Regions from separate parts of the Pseudomonas sp. TE4620 genome, predicted to be linked through region 2. Evidence: predicted binding sites of a transcription regulator. Region 2 holds the regulator's gene; each other region holds the start of a gene.
What was found. The regulator sigma-54, encoded in region 2, starts transcription at its own class of promoters, with help from an activator protein. The targets are predictions, from matches to a motif close to ANTGGCATNNANNTTGCTNT.

Region 1 (3,274 bases), 3.3 Mb from region 2:
GGTCGATGAGCTACTGACCGCAACCCGCTTCGATGGCGGGCACTGCGTCAGCCTCAAGGGCCAGGCCGACATGCCCTTGGCCGAGGCATTGCTTGAGCACCTGGAGATCGCCCGCATTACCCCGCAGTTGCTCGAGGCTTTCGCCCCGGGTGATGCGCAACTGCGCGCATTGCTTGAGCCGCACAACAAGGCTGCGCTCAAGGACTGGCTGTGGGGCAAACAACTGATCGACCTGGTGCATGCGTGCAAGCCCCAACTGAGCCTGCAGGCTTGGCTCGACCTGCTCAAACCCATGCAGCCGCGGCTGTACTCGATCAGCTCAAGCCAGAAGCTGCATCCGGATCAAGTGCACCTGACGGTTTCCACTGTCCGTTACGGCCAGCGCAAGGGCGTGTGCTCGACCTACCTGGCCGACCGCAGCGAGCCTGGCCGGGTCGAGATATTCGCGCAGCCGACCACACACTTTCGCCTGCCTGGCGACAGCACGGCGCCGGTGATCATGGTCGGCCCCGGCACCGGTGTGGCGCCGTTTCGCGCGTTCCTGCAGGAACGTCAGGCCGAAGGGGCCCACGGTCGCAACTGGCTGCTGTTCGGCGAGCAGCAGGCGGCCACCGATTTCTACTACCGCGACGAGTTGCTGGCCTGGCAGCGCGACGGTCACCTGACCCGCCTGGACACCGCCTTCTCCCGCGACCAGGCGCAGAAGATCTACGTGCAGCAGCGCATGCTTGAGCAGGGTGCCGAGCTGTGGCGCTGGCTGGAGGAGGGCGCGCACTTCTATATCTGTGGCGATGCCGGGCGCATGGCCCGCGATGTTGATACGGCGCTCAAGCAACTGGTGCAGCAGCACGGTGGCATGAGTGTGGAACGGGCCGAGGCTTATGTCGGCGAACTGAATCGCGCCAAGCGTTACCTGCGTGACGTGTACTGAAGTGCCCCATAAGGGGGAGCGCTGCACCAGCCTGGGTCGATAACGGCGCCAGTGGATCGCGCGCAAGCCCCGGTTTCAAAGGCTTTGGCAGTTGGCACGCTCCCTGCTTTTACAGATTTACAACGTCCTCGCGGGTCAATGGCGATTCGCAACCGGGACTACAAAAAACGACCAGGCAAAGGCGCCTGGAGCTTCGGCTCCAGGCGCCTTTTTTTGTTTTTCGGGGTTGGCCCCCAGCAGCAAAGCCAGCGTGATTGGCCTTGAGTGAGGAACGGGTATGAATGGGTTTACCAGCATCGAAGCGCGGCAACAGCTGATCATCGTCGGCAACGGCATGGTCGGTCATCACTGCGTCGAGCAACTGATCGAACGCGGTGCCCTGGGCCGTTTCCAGGTGCGGGTGTTCGGTGAAGAGCGCCAGCGCGCCTACGACCGCGTGCACCTGTCGGAATACTTCAGTGGCAGCGATGCCGAAACCCTGGCCCTGGGCGAGGCAGGCTTGTACACCCGGCACGGCATTGACTTGCACCTGGGCGAGCCGGTGCTGGAGATCGACCGCGAACGCTGCGAGGTGGTCACCTGCGCCGGGCGCTACCCTTACGATCAACTGGTGCTGGCCACCGGCTCCTATCCGTTCGTGCCGCCCATTGAAGGCTCGCAAGGGGCGGCGCGGCTGGTCTATCGCACCCTTGATGATCTCGATGCGATCCGCACCGCGGCCGCCAGCGCTCGCCGTGGGGTGGTGGTCGGTGGCGGCCTGCTCGGCCTGGAAGCGGCCAATGCCTTGAAGTCGCTGGGCCTGGAAGCTCATGTGGTGGAGTTCGCCCCGCGCCTTATGCCGGTGCAACTGGATGGCGAGGGCGGCGCGGCCTTGCGGGCGCAGATCGAAGCCCTGGGGGGTGGCGTGCACCTGTCGCGGGCGACCCAGGCCATCGTTGCCGGTGAAGACTATCGCTACCGGATGAACTTCGAGGGCGGCGAGTTCCTTGAAACCGACCTTGTCGTGTTCTCCGCCGGTATCCGCCCGCAGGATGCCCTGGGCCGCAGCAGTGGCCTGGAAATCGCCCAACGCGGCGGTGTGGTGATCGACAGCGCGTGCCGCAGCAGCGACCCGCGGATCTTCGCCATCGGCGAATGCGCGTCGTGGAACGGCAGCGTGTTCGGCCTGGTGGCGCCGGGCTACAGCATGGCGCGTACAGTGGCGGCGACGCTGGCCGGTGAAGACGCGGGCAGTTTTACCGGGGCCGACATGTCGACCAAGCTCAAGCTGCTCGGTGTCGATGTCGGCTCCATTGGTGATGCCCACGGCGTGACCCCGGGTGCGCGCAGCTATCGCTTTATCGACGAAGCGGCGTCGGCCTACCGCCGGCTGGTGGTCGATGGCAGTGGCAAACGGGTGATCGGCGCGGTGCTGGTTGGCGACAACAGCTATTACGACACCCTGCTGCAATTCGTGCAGAACAGCATTGCCCTGCCCGCCGATCCGGCCGCGCTGATCCTGCCGCAGTCGGCCGGCGCGCCGGCACTGGGCGCTGATGCCTTGCCCGCCAGCGCGACTATCTGCTCCTGCCATAACGTCAGCAAGGGCGCGATCTGCGCCGCCATCGACAGTGGCTGCGGCGAGCTTGGCCAGCTCAAGCAGCAGACCAAGGCCTGCACCGGTTGTGGTGGTTGTGCGGCGCTGCTCAAGCAGGTCTTCGAGCATGAATTGATCGCCCGCGGCGTCAGCGTCGACAAGAGCCTGTGCGAACACTTCGCCTACACCCGCCAGGAGCTCTACGCGCTGGTGCGGGTCGAAGGCATTGTCAGTTTCGACGAGATGCTCGCCAAGCATGGACGCGGGTACGTCGGCTGCGATATCTGCAAACCCACGGTCGGCTCGATCCTCGCCTCGTGCTGGAACCAGCCGATCATGGAGCCGTCGCTGGTGCCGCTGCAGGACACCAACGACACCTTCATGGCCAACATGCAGAAGAACGGCACCTACTCGGTGGTGCCGCGGATTCCCGGCGGCGAGATCACCCCCGAGAAGCTGATCGTCATCGGCGAAGTGGCGAAAAAGTACGACCTCTACACCAAGATCACCGGCGGCCAGCGCATCGACCTGTTCGGCGCCCAACTGCACGAATTGCCCGAGATCTGGGCCGAGCTGATTGGCGCAGGCTTCGAGACCGGCCATGCCTACGGCAAGTCGACGCGTACGGTGAAATCCTGCGTAGGCAGCACCTGGTGCCGTTATGGCGTGCAGGACAGCGTGCAGATGGCCCTGACCCTGGAAGACCGCTACAAGGGCCTGCGTTCGCCGCACAAGCTCAAGTTTGCGGTGTCCGGCTGCACCCGCGA
Region 2 (3,274 bases):
GATGTCAGCCACCAGCCCATGCACGGCCGCGCCCGCGCCGGTATCGGCTACCTGCCGCAGGAAGCCTCGATCTTCCGCAAGCTGTCGGTGGCCGACAACATCATGGCGATCCTCGAAACCCGCAAGGACCTGGACCGCGATGGCCGGCGCAAAGAGCTGGAAAGCCTGCTGCAGGAGTTCCACATCAGCCACATCCGCGACAACCTCGGCATGAGCCTCTCCGGTGGTGAACGCCGCCGCGTCGAGATTGCCCGCGCCCTGGCCACCGCGCCCAAGTTCATCCTGCTCGACGAACCCTTTGCCGGTGTCGACCCTATTTCGGTCGGCGACATCAAGCAGATCATCCACCACCTGAAGGCCAAGGGTATTGGCGTTCTGATCACCGACCACAACGTCCGTGAAACCCTGGATATCTGCGAAACCGCTTACATCGTCAACGATGGCCAACTGATCGCCGAAGGCGATGCAGAGACCATCCTGGCCAACGACCTGGTCAAAGAGGTTTACCTCGGCCATGAGTTCCGCCTGTAGGCTCAAGGTGTAAGGCGCTGCCGGAGCGCTCGTAAACAAGCCAGATAATGGCTTAATTGTTACGGCGCTCTAGGCAAACGCTGCAATTTCAGGCATATAATTTGCTTAAAGTTGGCGCTTCGGTGCCCTTGTAGTGGATGGCGCATGTGCGCCGGCAAATAAGGTGTTAAGCCCCTGCCATGAAACCATCGCTCGTCCTAAGAATGGGCCAGCAACTGACGATGACCCCGCAGTTGCAACAGGCCATACGTCTGCTCCAGCTTTCTACCCTGGACCTCCAGCAGGAAATCCAGGAAGCGCTGGAATCAAACCCGATGCTCGAGCGCCAGGAAGAAGGCGACGACTTCGACAACAGCGACCCGATGGCCGACAACGCCGAGAGCAAACCCGTCGCCGACGTTCAGGAAACCAGCTTCCAGGAGACCGCCCCAACGGTGGACAACCTCGAAGAGGGCGAGTGGAACGAGCGCATCCCCAACGAGTTGCCGGTCGACACCGCCTGGGAAGACATCTACCAGACCAGCGCCAGCAGCCTGCCCAGCAACGACGATGACGAGTGGGACTTCACCACCCGCACTTCGGCTGGCGAAAGCTTGCAGAGCCACCTGCTCTGGCAGCTCAACCTGGCACCGATGTCCGACACCGACCGGCTGATCGCCGTGACCCTGATCGACTGCATCAACAACCAGGGTTATCTCGACGAAACCCTGGAAGAAGTCTGCGAATCCTTCGACCCCGAGCTCGACATCGAGCTGGATGAAGTCGAAGCCGTGCTGCACCGTATCCAGCAATTCGAACCCGCCGGCATCGGCGCGCGCAACCTCAGCGAGTGCCTGTTGCTGCAACTGCGCCAGCTGCCGCCGCGTACCCCGTGGATGGCCGAAGCCCAGCGTCTGGTCAGCGACTACATCGACCTGCTCGGCGGCCGCGACTACAGCCAGCTGATGCGCCGCATGAAGCTCAAGGAAGACGAGCTGCGCCAGGTCATCGAACTGGTACAGAGCCTCAACCCGCGCCCGGGCTCGCAAATCGAGTCCAGCGAAGCCGAGTACGTGGTGCCCGACGTGATCGTGCGCAAGGACAACGAGCGCTGGCTGGTCGAACTCAACCAGGAAGCAGTCCCGCGCCTGCGGGTCAACCCGCAGTACGCCGGTTTCGTCCGTCGCGCCGACACCAGCGCCGACAACACCTTCATGCGCAACCAGTTGCAGGAGGCGCGCTGGTTCATCAAGAGCCTGCAAAGCCGCAACGAAACCCTGATGAAGGTCGCCACCCAGATCGTCGAGCACCAGCGCGGCTTCCTCGATCACGGTGACGAGGCGATGAAGCCGCTGGTGCTGCACGACATCGCCGAAGCGGTGGGCATGCACGAGTCGACCATTTCCCGGGTGACCACGCAGAAATACATGCACACGCCGCGCGGAATTTACGAGCTGAAGTACTTTTTCTCCAGCCACGTCAGCACCTCCGAAGGCGGCGAATGCTCGTCCACAGCGATCCGCGCAATCATCAAGAAACTAGTTGCAGCGGAAAATCAGAAAAAGCCATTGAGTGACAGCAAGATCGCTGGTTTACTGGAGGCACAAGGCATCCAGGTAGCACGTCGCACCGTCGCCAAGTACCGCGAGTCCCTCGGCATCGCACCGTCGAGCGAGCGCAAGCGATTGATGTAACGGCTCCTGAGGTGTGCCACCGCAGTTCAGTGGCAGGCGCAATACCTGCCTCTTATGCACCGGCAACAAAGGAGAAGCTGTATGCAAGTCAATATCAGTGGACAGCATGTAGAAGTTACTCAGCCCCTGCGTGAGTACGTCGAGCAGAAATTGAAACGACTGGAGGGGCATTTCGACAAGATTACCAATGTGACGGTAATCATGAAGGTCGAGAAGCTGCAGCAGAAGATTGAAGCGACGCTGTTCATTCCCGGCGGCGAAGTGGTTGCAAATGCCGAACACCAAGACATGTATGCAGCGATCGACGCCTTGACCGACAAGCTCGACCGCCAACTGAAAAAACACAAGGAAAAACAGCAAAGCCTGCTGCAAGGTGCAGCGGCCCGCTGATCCCCCTCATCCATGATCCGACTTGAAACCATCCTGACCCCCGGCCGTTCCCTTGTGAACGTGCCGGGCGGCAGTAAAAAGCGTGCGCTCGAACAGATCGCCAATCTGATCGGCAGAGAAGTGCCCGAGCTGGACACCCAGATCGTGTACGAAGCCTTGATCGCCCGGGAGAAACTGGGCTCCACCGGCTTCGGCAACGGCATTGCCATTCCCCACTGCCGCCTCAAGGGCTGTGAGTCGCCGGTCAGCGCGCTGCTGCACCTTGACGCCCCTATCGATTTCGACGCCATCGATGGCGCCCCGGTCGACCTGCTGTTCGTACTGCTGGTCCCGGAAGCGGCTACCGATGCGCACCTGGAGCTGCTGCGCCAGATCGCCAGCATGCTCGATAGCAAGGACGTACGCGAAAAGCTGCGTGCGGCCACCAGTAACGAAGCCTTGTACCAGGTCGTACTGGACGTACAGAACGGGCATTGAACATGCGCTTGATCATCGTTAGCGGCCGGTCTGGCTCCGGCAAGAGTACCGCCCTCGATGTACTTGAGGACAACGGCTACTACTGCATCGACAACCTGCCTGCTGGCTTGCTGCCGCAACTGGCCGAAAGCGCCCTGATCAACACGGAATTGATGCAGCCCAAGGTGGCCGTTTCGATTGACGCGCGCAACTTGCCCAGCCAC
Region 3 (3,274 bases), 590 kb from region 2:
CTGCGCCGCCGGGTTGCCAGCAGTGGTGATCGACACGGTGCCATCCTGGCCAACGGTGAAGGTCTGCGCCTCTGGCGGCACGACAATCGCAGGCTCCAGGGCAAAGCCGTTGGCGGTGACGATCTGGCCGTCGGAGTTCAGGTGGAAGGTACCATCGCGGGTGTACGAAACCGTGCCGTCCGGCTGCAGGATCTGGAAGAAGCCACGACCGTTGACCGCCATGTCCAGCGGGTTCTCGGTGGTCTGCAGGCTGCCGGTGCTGAAGTTTTTCTGGGTGCCGACAATGCGCACACCGGTACCCACTTGCAGACCCGACGGCAGCTCGCTGTCCTGGGTCGACTGGGCGCCTGGCTGACGCTTGATCTGGTAGAGCAGGTCCTGAAACTCGGCGCGATCACGTTTGAAGCCGGTGGTCGAGACGTTGGCCAGGTTGTTGGAAATGGTCGTCAGGTTGGTGTCCTGGGCGGACAAACCGGTTTTACTGACCCAAAGAGCCGGAAGCATGCTGTTCTCCTCGCGCGCCTGTTTTACGGCGCTACGTCTGTGTAATTAGCCGATCTGCAAAACCCGAGCCATGGCTTCGTCGCCTTCCTTGGCCGTGGTCATCATCTTGATGTGCAGTTCGAATTGACGGGACAGCGCCAGCACCGAGGTCATTTCCTCGACCGCATTGACGTTGCTTGACTCCAGGAAACCGGAAACCACCTGGACGTTGGCGTCGGCAGGCGCGGGCTGGCCGCTCTTGGTGTGGATCATGCCGTCCAGGCCCTTGGTCATGGTCTTGAGGTCCGGATTGACCAGCTTGATGCGGTCGACCTCGGCCATGACCCGCGGACCCTCGCCCATGGCGCGGATGCTGATGGTGCCGTCCTGGCCGATCTCGACCTTCTGCTCTGGCGGCACGGCAATCGGCCCGCCATTGCCCATCACCGGCATGCCGTTGCCGGCGCGCAGCACACCCAGGCCGTCAATGTTGAGGCTGGCGGTGCGCACATAGGCTTCACTGCCATCCGGGGCCTGCACGGCGATGAAGCCGTCGCCGCCGATGGCGATATCCAGGTCACGGCCGGTCTCTTGCATCGAGCCCGGGCTGAAATCGGTGGCCGGGCGCTCGGTCATGGCGTAGGCCCGCGCCGGAAAGCTGTCACCAAACACCGGCATCGAACGCGCCTGCTCCAGGTCGCGCTGAAAACCGCTGGTGGAAATGTTCGCCAGGTTGTTGGCATGGGCCTTTTGCGCCAGCGCATTCTGGCTGGCGCCGGTCATGGCCACGTATAGCATCTTGTCCACAGTCATCCTCCGCTGCGCTGGCGAACACTTGCCGTCCGCCGCTGCTCTGCAGTGCCTGTAGCAAGTTTCAAACCAACTTTTGCAAAAGACCCAAAAGCCCAATAGAACAAGGGTTTCAGCGCTGCGCGAAGACTCGCATGGAGAAAGCGCCGTCGAAATTACGGCGCCGGTTTGCCGCTAGCGGCAAGCTTAGTACTCGCGGCAGGCCGCGTTATTGAAAGGACCGGCAAAACGCTTCCAGCCCTCGCCCGGGGAAAACTGCGCGCAAACCAGGCGCCCGGTGACCTGGCTTTCCCAGCGATACCAGGGCGCGGCATCGGCCCAGACCTGGCTCATCAACAGCACGGCAAACAGCGCCAGCAGCCATCGCTGCAACATGATCGATACCCCCGAAATACAAGACCCCTTCCGAGAAAGGGGTCTGTTTATACCAACTACCTTACACCCGCATCAGGCCATCTGGATGATGGTCTGCATGATGGTGCTCTGGGTCGAGATGGTCTTGGCGTTAGCCTGGTAGTTGCTCTGCGCCTTGATCAGCTCGACCAGCTCGTTGGTCAGGTTGACGTTGGACGCCTCCAGCGAGTTGGAAGCGATGGCGCCCAGGGTACCGGTTTTCGGTGCATCGATACCCGGGATACCCGAGGAGTAGGTTTCGGTCCAGCGAGTACCACCCATAGGCTGCAGGCCTTGCTCGTTGGCGAAACTGGCAATCGCGACCTGGCCGATGGCACGCGACTGCTGGTTGCTGAAGCTTGCGAACATCACGCCGCTGGAGTCGATGCTCAGGCTCGACAGGATACCGGTAGCGTAACCGTCCTGGCTTTGCGACAGGCGCGTGGTCGGGGTGTTGTACGAGGTGGTGTCGGTCATGTCGATGGCGATACCGCCAGCATTGGCAGCCGAACCGTTGGAACCCCAGACCGGTGGCTTGGCACTGGCGTTGGTCACCTCGGCAGGAATCCAGCCGGTCAGCTTGAAGACCTTGTTGACCACTTCGTAGCCCGAGCCCGCAGCGCCGGCAGTCATGCTCTTGACGCTACCGTCGGAGTTGAACACGATGGTGCCTTCCAGCGCCTTTGGCGGCTCTTCGGCAGGGTTCAGCGGGTTGCGGCCATCGATCAGGGTGTACGACTTCCAGGTATTGGTCCCGGTCTTGACGTAGTACTGATCCATGACGTGCTCGTTACCCTGGCTGTCGTAGATCTTGGTGGCGAAGGTCTTGTTCCAGCTGTTTTCGTCGGTCGGGCTGAAGGTGGTGGTCGCCGGAATGACCTTGTCCGACGAGTTCAGGTTCAGGCCCTGATCGATCGCGGTGGTGCTCTTTGGCGCCAGCGCCGAGGTATCGATCTTAAGGTCGGTCAGCACGCCATTGATGATCTTGCCGTTTTCATCAACGCCGTAGCCGCGCAGGCGCAGGCCGTCAGCAGTGACGACATAGTTGTCCTTGTTGGTCTGGAAGGCACCGGCACGGGTGTAGCTGAGCGCACCGTTGTCGCTCAGCACGAAGAAGCCCTGACCCTGGATACCCATGTCCAGCACGTTGCCGGTGTTGGTGATATCGCCGTTGGTGAACTGCTGCGATACCGCGGCCAGGCGCACACCGTTACCGATGTTGTTGGTACCGACGCCGAGCTTGTTGGCCGAGTAGACGTCGGCGAATTCTGCGCGCGACGATTTGAAACCGGTGGTGGCGACGTTGGCGATGTTGTTGCCGGTCACGTCCAGTTGCTTGTTGGCTGCATAGAGACCGCTAAGGCCGATATTGAATGACATCTTTCACTCCTTGTGCCGCGTTAGCCGGCTCTATATACCGATGGTTTGGACTTTGGACAGGGCGATACTGCCCAGGCCGGCGAGATTGAGCATCATCTCGCCGCCAGTCTGACTGATGGTGACGCTGCTGACGGTGGCCGGCAGCATGGTGTACATGTCCAGCTGCTTGCCTTCGACGGTGGTCTTGGCGGCAAAGGTGTAGGTACCC

Region 1: a site for sigma-54 is predicted at 1,022-1,041, ahead of nirB (nitrite reductase large subunit NirB). Genes of this name have one in related genera too.
Region 3: a site for sigma-54 is predicted at 1,348-1,367, ahead of ACZ9A3_RS04490 (flagellar basal body rod protein FlgF). Genes of this name have one in related genera too.

The regions. Positions count from the first base shown of each region.
Region 1 covers NZ_JBWBQO010000001.1:3,664,142-3,667,415, reverse strand. Annotated here, with positions in the region: gene ACZ9A3_RS16960 (molybdopterin-dependent oxidoreductase) at 1-931, shown strand, start outside; gene nirB (nitrite reductase large subunit NirB) at 1,209-3,274, shown strand, end outside.
Region 2 covers NZ_JBWBQO010000001.1:341,825-345,098, reverse strand. Annotated here, with positions in the region: gene lptB (LPS export ABC transporter ATP-binding protein) at 1-531, shown strand, start outside; gene ACZ9A3_RS01650 (RNA polymerase factor sigma-54) at 711-2,204, shown strand; gene hpf (ribosome hibernation-promoting factor, HPF/YfiA family) at 2,286-2,594, shown strand; gene ptsN (PTS IIA-like nitrogen regulatory protein PtsN) at 2,607-3,071, shown strand; gene rapZ (RNase adapter RapZ) at 3,074-3,274, shown strand, end outside.
Region 3 covers NZ_JBWBQO010000001.1:930,698-933,971, reverse strand. Annotated here, with positions in the region: gene flgG (flagellar basal-body rod protein FlgG) at 1-504, opposite strand, end outside; gene ACZ9A3_RS04490 (flagellar basal body rod protein FlgF) at 550-1,290, opposite strand; gene ACZ9A3_RS04485 (hypothetical protein) at 1,480-1,668, opposite strand; gene flgE (flagellar hook protein FlgE) at 1,741-3,066, opposite strand; gene flgD (flagellar hook assembly protein FlgD) at 3,097-3,274, opposite strand, start outside.